DNA from 2 places in the Pseudomonas sp. LBUM1645 genome. Region 1 is predicted to be linked to the other one. Evidence: riboswitches for the same ligand, from Rfam matches in the RefSeq annotation. Region 1 holds a riboswitch; the other holds the start of a gene.
What was found. A riboswitch is a leader RNA that binds a small molecule or an ion and turns the genes downstream of it on or off. The one in region 1 is predicted to bind cobalamin.
Positions count from the first base shown of each region.

Region 2: it holds a riboswitch for cobalamin, as region 1 does, so the genes downstream of both, cobO (cob(I)yrinic acid a,c-diamide adenosyltransferase) here and cobW (cobalamin biosynthesis protein CobW) in region 1, are expected to answer to the same signal.

Region 1 covers NZ_CP166811.1:4,263,750-4,269,469, forward strand. Annotated here, with positions in the region: gene cobN (cobaltochelatase subunit CobN) at 1-1,682, opposite strand, end outside; gene cobW (cobalamin biosynthesis protein CobW) at 1,686-2,747, opposite strand; cobalamin riboswitch at 2,846-3,060, opposite strand; cobalamin riboswitch at 3,238-3,466, shown strand; gene ACA079_RS18970 (CbtB domain-containing protein) at 3,588-3,791, shown strand; gene ACA079_RS18975 (CbtA family protein) at 3,803-4,510, shown strand; gene ACA079_RS18980 (cobalamin biosynthesis protein) at 4,507-4,920, shown strand; gene cobM (precorrin-4 C(11)-methyltransferase) at 5,004-5,720, shown strand, end outside.
Region 2 covers NZ_CP166811.1:5,179,966-5,185,685, reverse strand. Annotated here, with positions in the region: gene ACA079_RS23390 (PQQ-dependent sugar dehydrogenase) at 1-353, opposite strand, end outside; gene ACA079_RS23385 (hypothetical protein) at 421-1,005, opposite strand; cobalamin riboswitch at 1,160-1,394, shown strand; gene cobO (cob(I)yrinic acid a,c-diamide adenosyltransferase) at 1,476-2,087, shown strand; gene ACA079_RS23375 (cobyrinic acid a,c-diamide synthase CobB) at 2,098-3,480, shown strand; gene bluB (5,6-dimethylbenzimidazole synthase) at 3,477-4,127, shown strand; gene cbiB (adenosylcobinamide-phosphate synthase CbiB) at 4,124-5,032, shown strand; gene cobD (threonine-phosphate decarboxylase CobD) at 5,025-5,720, shown strand, end outside.

The sequences.
Region 1 (5,720 bases):
CCCGGCAGCCATTCGAGGTTGCCGTGCTTACCGACGTGGATCACGCCGTGGGCGCCGTAGGTGTTGCGCAACCAGAAATAGAACGCCAGATAACCGTGAGGCGGCACCAGGTCCGGATCGTGATACACCGCGCTCGGATCGACTTGGTAACCGCGCGCCGGTTGAATGCCGACGAAGGTCAGGCCAAAGCGCAGCCCGGCGATCATCATTCGGCCGCCACGGCACATCGGATCGCTTTGAGGCGTGCCCCAACGTTCCAGCACGGCTTGGCGATTGGACTCGGGCAAGGCGTTGAACATCAGCAGGTAGTCGTCCATCGACAGACTTTGCTGACACGGGCGCTGGTCGAGGGTGTCGAGGTCGTTGCTGACGCCGCCGAGCAATTGCTGGATCAACGCGGTGCCGCTGTCCGGCAACTCGGCGGGTAGCGGATAACCTTCTTTATGCAGCGCACGCAGGATGTTCAGCGCCGCGGCCGGCGTGTCGAGGCCGACACCATTACCGATACGCCCGTCACGGGTCGGGTAGTTGGCGAGGATCAGGGCGATGCGTTTTTCAGCGTTGGGCACTCGCGCCAGATCAATCCAGCGCCGCGCCAGTTCGGCGACAAAATCCATGCGTTCCGGTTGTGGTCGATAGCAGACCACATCGGATTGGCTGCGCTCGCTGCGCCAGGCCAGGTCCTTGAAGCTGATCGGTCGGCTGATGATCCGCCCGTCCAGTTCCGGCAGCGCGATGTGCATCGCCAGATCACGCGGACCGAGGCCCTGTTCGCTGGCGCGCCAACCGGGTTCGTTGTCCTGGGCGCAAATCGCCTGGATCACCGGGATGTTGCGGCGAAACGGTCGCAGGTGCGGCGCTTCGGGGCTGGATTGCGCAAAACCGGTGGTGTTAAGAATCACGCCGGCTTCGACTTCGTCCAACAGGTCCTCGACCACGGTCAGGCAGCCGGGCTCTTTCAAACTGGCCACGGCAATCGGCAAAGGGTTTAACCCTACCGCCTGCAAACGCTGGCAGAAAACATTGATGAAACCGGTGTTCGCCGCCTGCAAATGCGAGCGGTAGAACAGCACCGCCGCAACCGGTTGACCGGCCTGCCAGTCGGCTTGCCAATCCCTCAGTTCAGCGGGGCTTTTATGCGGATGGTAAATCGCCGTGCGCGGTAGGGTTTGCGGCTCGGCCCAGGCGTAGTCGCGATCCAGCCAACGATTGGCGAGGCAGTGGAAAAAATCGAGGGCATTGCTCATGCCGCCCTGACGCAGAAACTGCCAGAGGCGATCGCGGTCTTCCGCACCCACCGTGCTTAGCTCGCTGAGTTCCGGGTCCGGGCGGTCATCGCCGGGGACCAGAATCAGCTGCACGCCGCGCTCCGACAGTTGGACCAGTTGCTCGACGCCGTAACGCCAATAGGCGATGCCACCGTGCAGCGAAATCAAAATGACCTTGGCGTGGCGCAGCACTTCGTCGACATACAGGTCGACCGACGCGTGGTTCTGCACCTGCATCGGGTTGGCCAGGCGCACGCTCGGGTAATCGTCGGGCAACTGCTGCGCGGCTTCGGCGAGCAGCGCGAGGCTGGAGTCGCCGCTGCACAGGATCACCAGCTCGGCGGGGGTTTGTCCAAGGTCGGCAATGTTGTCATCCGACACGAAACCGCCGGGCTGGGTCCTGAGCAGGTGCATGGCTTAAACGCTGAGCGCAGCGCGCAATTGCGCTTCAAGCAGAGTGGCGTCCAGTTCCTGACCGATCAACACCAGACGCGTGGTGCGCGCTTCATCGGCGCCCCACTGACGGTCGAAGTGCTTGTCGAAACGTGTACCCACGCCCTGGATCAGCAGGCGCATCGGTTTGTTCGGGATCGCCGCGAAACCTTTAACGCGCAGGATGCCGTGCTGGACCACCAGTTGGGTCAGCGCGTCCAGCAGCAGGCTTTCGTCGGCTTGCGGCAGTTCGATGGAGATGGAGTCGAAGGCATCGTGGTCGTGATCGTCTTCGCCTTCATGGTGGTGATCGTGATGGCTGTGACGGCTGTCGATGTGTTCTTCGGAGCCGGCGCCGAGGCCGATCAGCACGTCCAGTGGCACGCGACCGCTGCTGGCTTCGATGACTTTCACCGCAGGCGGCAGTTCTTCAGCGACTTCCAGGCGAACACGGGCCAGGTCTTCAGGGCTGATCAGGTCGGCCTTGTTGAGGATCACCAGGTCGGCGCTGGCCAGTTGGTCGGCGAACAGCTCGTGCAGCGGCGATTCGTGGTCCAGGTTCGGGTCGAGTTTGCGCTGGGCATCGACCTGGTCCGGGAACGCGGCGAAGGTGCCAGCGGCGACCGCTGGGCTGTCGACCACGGTGATGACCGCGTCAACGGTGCAGGCGCTACGGATTTCCGGCCACTGGAAGGCTTGCACCAGCGGTTTTGGCAGGGCCAGGCCGGAGGTTTCGATGAGGATGTGGTCGAGGTCGCCGCGACGGGCGACCAATTCGCGCATCACCGGGAAGAATTCTTCCTGAACGGTGCAGCACAGGCAGCCGTTGGCCAGCTCGTAGACGCGGCCGTTGGCTTCTTCTTCAGTGCAGCCGATGGAGCACTGCTTGAGGATTTCGCCGTCGATGCCCAGCTCGCCGAACTCGTTGACGATCACCGCAATGCGACGGCCCTGAGCGTTGTCGAGCATGTGCCGCAGCAAGGTGGTTTTGCCCGAGCCGAGGAAGCCGGTAACGATGGTGACGGGGAGTTTGGCCAGTGTTTTCATCGGATGCCCTTTGGCAAGGTGGCGGGCATACGGGACGACGACCGCTGCTGCATAGGCGCGCGGAAGATTTCGCCACCGGATCACCCCGCCCGGTTGTAGTGAGAATTCGTTTCGAGGCAGGTCTCCTGGCTGACGGTGTGCCGGGCTTGTGGGCCTGGCATTCGCTGCGCCTTCCCGCGAACCCGTTGCACAGGGTTTGCAGTGGCGTGGCAGCGAACATCACCGTTCACAGTTGCGGGGGCAGCCGCGGCATCGACCGCGTTCCCTTCTTAGCTTCGACAAACGCCGAAGAACCTCGAAAGCGCAAGGCTACGCATCGTGTGGGGGCGGGTCAATGTCTTGTGCCGACCCTCAGGACGCTATCGCGGGCAAGCCTTGCTCCTACAAGAGCGCCGCCGTCCTGTAGGAGCAAGGCTTGCCCGCGATTGACGCGCCTCAGTCCCGAGTTGAGAACCCATGCCAATTGACTCTCCGCCCCCGCCCATGCTCTCCTACACGCCTTGTTACGGGTGCCCTTCACAGGGTGAAACGGGAAACCGGTGAATCATGTGCTTTACTCTAAAGTCATGTCAGTCCGGTGCTGCCCCCGCAACGGTAAGCGAGCGAAGCGTCAGATCCACTGTGCCAGCAGTTCGGCATGGGAAGGTGATGCTTGCAGGTCAAGGCGAAAGCCTGCGCCCCTCGTGAGCCCGGAGACCGGCCCGCAACACAAAGTGACCATTACGATCACTGAATAACAAACCCGCGGTGGGCGGGCGCTGTTTGAACCTCTGCGTGCCCGACTCGCAGGGGTCTTCCATGCGCTCTATATCACCCGCTGACAGACCAGAGGGAAGCGCCATGTCGATCATCAGCAGCACCGGCAGCAACACCGATAAGAGCACCGCCAGCACCACCACTACCCTGACTCAACGCCTGACCGCCGCCGCATGCGCGTCGATCCTGGGTGCGTGCCTTGTGTATTTCGCCGGTTTCTCGCACATCGAAGCGGTGCACAACGCCGCTCACGATACCCGCCACAGCTCTGCATTCCCGTGCCATTGAGACCTGCTGACATGATCAAGCGTATTGCGCAAACCGCAGGGTTCACCGGGCTGCTGGCCGCCCTGTTGCTGACCCTGCTGCAAAGCTTCTGGGTGGCTCCGCTGATTTTGCAGGCCGAGACCTACGAAAAATCCGAGCCCGCCGCTGTTGAAGTTCACGAACACGCCCCGGGCGCTGTCGCCGCTCACACCCACGACGCCGAAGCCTGGGAACCGGAAGACGGCTGGCAGCGCGTGCTGTCCACCACAGGTGGCAATCTGGTGGTCGCTGTCGGTTTCGCCCTGATGCTCGCCGGTCTCTACACCTTGCGCGCACCGACCAAAACCTCCCAAGGCCTGCTTTGGGGCCTGGCCGGTTACGCCACGTTCGTGCTGGCACCGACCCTCGGTCTGCCGCCCGAGCTGCCGGGCACTGCCGCAGCTGATTTGGCGCAGCGGCAGATCTGGTGGATCGGCACGGCTGCCTCCACCGCGGTCGGCATCGCATTGATCGTGTTCAGTCGTCACTGGCTGATGAGAGTGCTCGGCGTGGCAATCCTGGCTGTTCCTCATGTGATCGGCGCACCACAACCGGAAGTCCACTCGATGATGGCTCCAGAAGCCCTGGAAGCTCAGTTCAAAATCGCTTCGCAGCTGACCAACGTGGCATTCTGGCTGGCCTTGGGCCTGATCAGTGCCTGGTTGTTCCGCCGCAAAAGCGATAGTCAATACCACGCATGACTGAGATCAGCACAGCGCCGACTTTAGTGGTCGGCCTGGGCTGCCAGCGCGGCTGCCCTGTCAGCACGCTGCGGGCGCTGCTCGATCAGGCGTTACAGGCTCATAAAATCGAACTTCACCAGATCAAGGCCCTGGCCAGCATCGACCTGAAGCGCGAAGAGCCTGGCTTGATCGAATTGGCCGAACAGCTTGCGTTACCATTGCAGTATTTCAGCTGCGAACAATTGGCCGTCTATCAACCGCAACTCAGCCATCGTTCAGACATCGCATTCGAACGCACCGGCTGCTACGGCGTCGCGGAAAGTGCCGCCCTGGCCCTGGCCGAACACCTGGCCCAGGCACCGGCAAAATTGCTGATATCACGACAAAAATATGCCCAGGCCACCATGGCATTGGCCGGCGCTGCATAAAATCCCCGATAATCCCCGCCTTCGATCATGAGCAATCTTCATCTGAAGCCTTGCCCAGCCCCTTTTTCTCACAGGAACCGACGATGACCGTCTACTTCATTGGCGCAGGTCCCGGCGACCCGGAACTGATCACCGTCAAAGGCCAACGGCTGATTCGCAGCTGCCCGGTGATCATCTATGCCGGCTCCCTGGTGCCGACCGCCGTGCTGGATGGCCATCGCGCCGAACAAGTGGTCAACAGCGCCGAACTGCACCTGGAACAGATCATCGAGCTGATCAAATCCGCCCATGCCAAGGGCCAGGACGTGGCGCGGGTGCACTCTGGCGACCCGAGCCTTTATGGTGCGATTGGCGAGCAGATTCGCTACCTGCGCGAACTCGACATCCCGTTTGAAATCATTCCCGGCGTCACGGCCACGGCGGCCTGCGCGGCGCTTCTGGGCGCGGAACTGACGTTACCGGACGTGTCGCAGAGCGTGATCCTGACCCGCTACGCCGACAAAACCGCGATGCCCGCCGGCGAAGAGCTCAGCAGCCTGGCGCAGCACGGGGCGACCATGGCGATTCATCTGGGGGTCAATCATCTGGAGAAAATCCTGGCCGAATTGCTGCCGCATTACGGCGCGGATTGCCCGATCGCGGTGATTCACCGGGCGACCTGGCCGGATCAGGATTGGGTGGTGGGGACGCTTGAAGACATTGCCGCGAAGGTTGAAGCCAAGGGGTTTCGACGCACGGCGTTGATTTTGGTGGGTCGGGTTTTGGGCAGTGATCACTTCAGTGAGTCATCGCTGTACCGT
Region 2 (5,720 bases), 920 kb from region 1:
CCCATGACTTTGCCCATGACCCAACCACGAATACCTTTGCCGTCATCGGGTTTGGGTGGTGCGTTGGTTTCGGCCACCAGCACGTCGCCGTTAGGTAACACGTAAAGCCAGCGCGGGTGATCGAGACCTTCGGCAAAAGCCGCCACCTGAGTCCCTGTCGCAGCGATGGGTTTCGTGCCGTCCGGCCAGCCGATCGCCGGGGCGATGTTCATCGTCGGGATCAGGGTTTTGTTCGGTTCTGGCAGCTTGGGCGACGGGCCGGTGCCGTCGGAGACTTGCAGCCTGGCGTTTTCACCACAGGCGGCAAGCCCTCCGGCGAGCACGATGACGAGAGCGAGCTGGGGCTTGCGCATGCTGATCTTCCCTATGAATGCATTGACCTAATCAGTAGAGAAGCGCAGGTGCGCGATGGTTCAACCGTCAGCCGCGGGCTTCCTTGAACAGCACGGCAATGCCGGGGTGATAGTTGCCGGCTTCGTTGCGCAACTTGCGATAGGCATAGGGGAAGTACCAGGCGACCGCGCAGGTGTGTTCCTTTTGCAGATCGTCGACCATGTCCTGGAGTTCTTCCGGGGTGGCGCTTTGTTGGGCTTTTTGTGGCGCAACGAACAGGCAGCCGAGTTTCAGGTCGCTGGCGTAGCTGATGCGTTTGGCATCGCTGGTGATGTCCTGCAATGCTTGAGTCAGGTTCAGGCTGTTGACGCGTGGCCAGCGCTGGGTCGCCTGAAGGTAAGCGCGTTCTTCGCTGGTCGCGATAAACAGATCGGCGCGGCCATTGCGTTCGCCTTCTTCGGTCTGTTTACGGGTCGGTGTTTGTTGCAGCGTGACCATTTCCGCCATCCAGGCCGCGGCGGACAGCAGGCTCAGGTTGGCTTTTTCGTCGAACCAGTAAGGCGTGTCGTTATCGCCGCGCACGGCGTTGTAGCGGTCGATACAGTCAAACCAGCGTTCCAGCACCGGGCGCAGGAATTCCAGCTTCGGATTGCTGATGATCATGCCTTGCATGTGGCTCACCCTTGTTATTGTGTTGTGAGGTTGTGGCTCTTTGATATCACTGCTGAGAGTGTGGCACAAGATTGGCGTCAGATAATTGATCGACGGCAGTTATTCGCTCGCACGCTGCCCGTCTTCAATTGACGCTCCATCCCCAACCCTCTAACCTTCGCGGCTTGTTTCAGGTGCTCTGTGACCTTGGTCGACAGAGTGAAACAGGGAAGCCGGTGAGTGACTCTCTTCAAGCGACGAAGAGCCATGATCCCGGCGCTGCCCCCGCAACGGTAAATGAGTGAAGACTGCGCCTTGAGCCACTGTGTCGACTGTCGACATGGGAAGGCGCGCAGTCAGGCAAAACGCCGCTCATGAGCCCGGAGACCGGCCTGATCCATCCAGCGGCATCACGGTGGGCGATGCCAGGCTTTTTGCCGTCTATTCTTGTGCCTGCCCGCCGTTATCCAGCCTCAACGGAGAGCTCCCCCATGACTGATACCCCTGATCGTGACGAACGTCATCTGGCGCGCATGCTGCGCAAAAAAGCCGTGATCGACGAACGCATTGCCAACTCCCCGAATGAATGTGGCCTGCTGCTGGTGCTGACCGGCAACGGCAAAGGTAAAAGCAGCTCGGCTTTCGGCATGCTCGCCCGGTCCATGGGCCACGGCATGCAGTGTGGCGTGGTGCAGTTCATTAAAGGACGCAGCAGCACCGGCGAAGAACTGTTCTTCCGGCGCTTCCCGGAACAGGTGCGTTTTCATGTGATGGGCGAGGGCTTCACCTGGGAAACCCAGGATCGCCAGCGTGACATCGCCGCCGCTGAAGCCGCGTGGGCGGTGTCGTGCGAATTGCTGCGTGACCCGTCGATCGGCCTGGTGGTGCTGGATGAATTGAACATCGCACTCAAGCACGGTTATCTGGATCTCGATCAAGTGCTCAGCGACTTGCAGGCCCGTCCGCCGATGCAGCACGTGGTGGTCACCGGTCGCGGCGCCAAGCCGGAGATGATCGAACTGGCCGACACCGTCACCGAAATGGGCGTGATCAAGCACGCATTCCAGGCCGGGATCAAAGCGCAAAAAGGCGTCGAGTTGTGAGCTGCACTTTATGAATAGCCATCGTCATTGCCCGGCGGTATTGATTGCCGCGCCGGCCTCCGGTCAGGGCAAGACCACCGTCACCGCCGCACTGGCCCGTTTGCATCGCAATCAGGGGCGCAAGGTTCGCGTGTTCAAGTGCGGCCCCGATTTTCTCGACCCGATGATTCTCGAGCGCGCCAGCGGTGCGCCGGTTTATCAATTGGATATGTGGATGGTCGGCGAGCAGGAAAGTCGTCGGCTGTTGTGGGAGGCCGCAGGCGAAGCCGATCTGATCCTCATCGAAGGCGTGATGGGGTTGTTTGACGGCACTCCGTCCAGTGCTGATCTGGCGCGGCATTTCGGTGTGCCAGTGCTGGGTGTGATCGACGGCACTGCCATGGCGCAGACCTTTGGCGCACTGGCGTTGGGGCTGGCGCGTTATCAGCCGGACTTGCCGTTTGCCGGTGTGCTGGCCAACCGCGTCGGCACCCTGCGTCACGCGCAGTTACTGGAAGGCAGCCTCACTGAAGGTTTGCGCTGGTACGGCGCTTTGTCCCGGGAAACCGGTATCGAATTGCCGAGTCGGCACCTCGGGTTGGTTCAGGCCAGTGAGTTGAACGATCTCGATCTGCGTCTCGATGCGGCGGCCGATGCACTGGCCAGCAGCTGCGAGGTCGCGCTGCCACCAGCGGTGGAATTCGCCGCGCCTGATGTGATCGTTGCCGAGCCGTTGCTGGCTGGTGTGCGGATTGCTGTGGCCCGTGACGAAGCGTTCGCCTTCACTTACGGCGCAAGCCTGGATCTGCTCCGCGCCATGGGCGCTGAGTTGCTGTTTTTCTCGCCGATCCGTGACACGCAATTGCCGGAGGCAGACAGCCTCTATCTGCCGGGCGGTTATCCCGAATTGCATCATGTGGCGCTGTCACAGAACACTACGATGCTGGCCGCAATCCGCGCTCACCATGCGGCAGGTAAACCATTGTTGGCCGAGTGCGGCGGCATGCTTTATCTGCTCGATTCGTTGACCGATGTCGAGGGCACTCGCGCTGAACTGGTCGGCTTGCTGGCCGGGGATGCGGTGATGCAAAAGCGTCTGGCCGCGCTGGCGTTGCAGGCAGTCGAGTTGCCGGAAGGTTCGTTGCGCGGGCACACCTATCACCACTCGCTGACCAGTACCGAGCTTGAGCCGATTGCTCGTGGCTTGAGCCCTAACGGCGGGCGAGGGGCGGAGGCGGTTTATCGTGAGGGGCGGATGACTGCCTCTTATGTGCATTTTTATTTCCCGTCCAATCCAACTGCTGTAGCCGCATTGTTTGCGCCTGACCTTGAGGCCGCCATCGCGAGCAAGCTCGCTCCCACAATGGATCACACGAACCCTGTGGGAGCGAGCTTGCTCGCGAAGAGGCCATGACTGACAACGCATTTTCCGAGGCTGAACGCGAAGCGGTTTATCGCGCCATCGGCGAACGCCGTGACATGCGTCATTTCAGCGGCGGCACGGTCGAGCCCGAGTTACTGCGGCGCCTGCTCGAAGCCGCGCATCAGGCGCCGAGTGTCGGCCTGATGCAGCCCTGGCGGTTCATCCGCATCAGTGATCAAGCCCTGCGCGGCAAGATCCAGTTGTTGGTGGAAGAAGAACGCATCCGCACCGCCGAAGCCCTCGGCGAGCGCACCGACGAATTCATGAAGCTCAAAGTCGAAGGCATCAACGACTGCGCCGAGGTGTTGGTCGCTGCGCTGATGGACGATCGCGAGCGTCACATCTTCGGCCGCCGCACGATGCCGGAAATGGACATGGCCTCGTTGTCCTGCGCGATCCAGAACCTCTGGCTGGCCTCCCGCGCTGAAGGATTGGGCATGGGCTGGGTCTCGCTGTTCGAGCCGCAAGCACTGGCGGACTTGCTGGGTTTGCCCGCCGGAGCCAAGCCGTTGGCCGTTCTTTGTCTCGGCCCGGTCAAGGAATTCTATCCGGCGCCGATGCTGGTACTCGAAGGCTGGGCGCAGGCGCGTCCACTCAGTGAGCTGCTGTATGAAAATTATTGGGGAGTGAGTCAATGAGTGTGGCGTTGTTGAGTGTCGCCGCGGTTGCGCTGGATGCGCTGCTGGGTGAACCCAAACGCTGGCATCCGCTGGTGGCGTTCGGCCGTTTTGCCGACCGCATCGAGCAACGTTTCAATGGTGAAGGTCGCGGCTGGCGCAGCCATGGCGTGACTGCCTGGGTGATCGCGGTGTTGCCGCTGACCCTGCTGGCCACGGCGTTTTCCTGGGCGCCCTACGTCGGCTGGATCGTCGAGATTCTGGTGCTCTATTGCGCCCTCGGCATGCGCAGCCTCGGTGAACACGTCGAGCCGGTGGCCAAGGCGCTGCGCAGTGATGATCTGGACGAGGCACGCAAACGTGTCAGTTATCTGGTCAGCCGCCAGACCAGCGAACTGGATAAAACCGAAGTCGCCCGCGCCGCCACAGAATCGGTGCTGGAGAACGGCAGCGACGCGGTATTCGCTGCGCTGTTCTGGTTTGCTGTGGCCGGTGCGCCTGGCGTGGTGCTCTACCGTTTGAGCAACACGCTGGATGCGATGTGGGGTTACCGCAACGAACGTTTCGAGCGTTTCGGCTGGGCGGCGGCAAAGATCGACGACGTCCTCAACTACATTCCTGCACGCCTGGTGGCGTTGACCTACGCGCTGCTGGGCAAAACCCGACTGGCGCTGAAATGCTGGCGTACCCAGGGCCCGACCTGGGACAGCCCGAATGCCGGTCCGGTGATGGCGGCCGGTGCCGGTGCGCTTGGCGTCGAGTTGGGCGGGGCGGCGATTTATCACGGTGAACTGCATCAGCGTCCGCAACTGGGCGAAGGCATGCCGGCGGATGCCGACTCCATCGACCGCGGCTGGCAATTGGTCCAGCGCGGGGTATGGTTATGGTTGCTGATCCTCTGCGTGGGGGCTGAATTTTATGCTTGAGCACGGTGGTCGGTTACGCAAGGCGGCGCTCGATTACGGCATCGCCGAAGCCGATTGGCTCGACCTGTCCAGCGGCCTCGCGCCCTGGCCGTTTCCGGTCCCGGAGATTCCGTTGCGGGCCTGGGCGCGGTTGCCGGAAACCGATGACGGTCTGGAGCAGGCGGCCTGTGATTATTACGGCGCTGCTCAGGTGCTGCCGGTGGCCGGCTCGCAAATGGCGATCCAGTTGCTGCCGCGTTTGCGCCGGGTCGGCAAGGTCGGCGTGCTCTCGCCGTGTTACGCCGAACACGCCGAAGCGTGGCGCCGTAATGGCTACATCGTGCGTGAAGTGCTGGAGCAGGAAGTCGACTTCTTTCTCGACAGCCTCGACGTGTTGGTGGTGGTCAACCCGAACAATCCTACCGGCCTGAGCCTGACACCGAGTCGGCTGCTCGACTGGCATTCGCGGCTGGCGCAGCGCGGTGGCTGGCTGGTGGTGGACGAGGCGTTCATGGACAACACACCACAGCTGAGCCTGGCACCTTTTGCCAATCAGGTCGGGTTGATCGTGCTGCGTTCCTTCGGCAAGTTTTTCGGCCTGGCCGGTGTGCGCCTGGGTTTCGTGCTGGCCGAGCGCAAGTTGCTCAAATTGCTGGCCGAGCAAGTGGGACCGTGGGCGGTCAGCGGGCCGACGCGGGTGCTGGGTCAG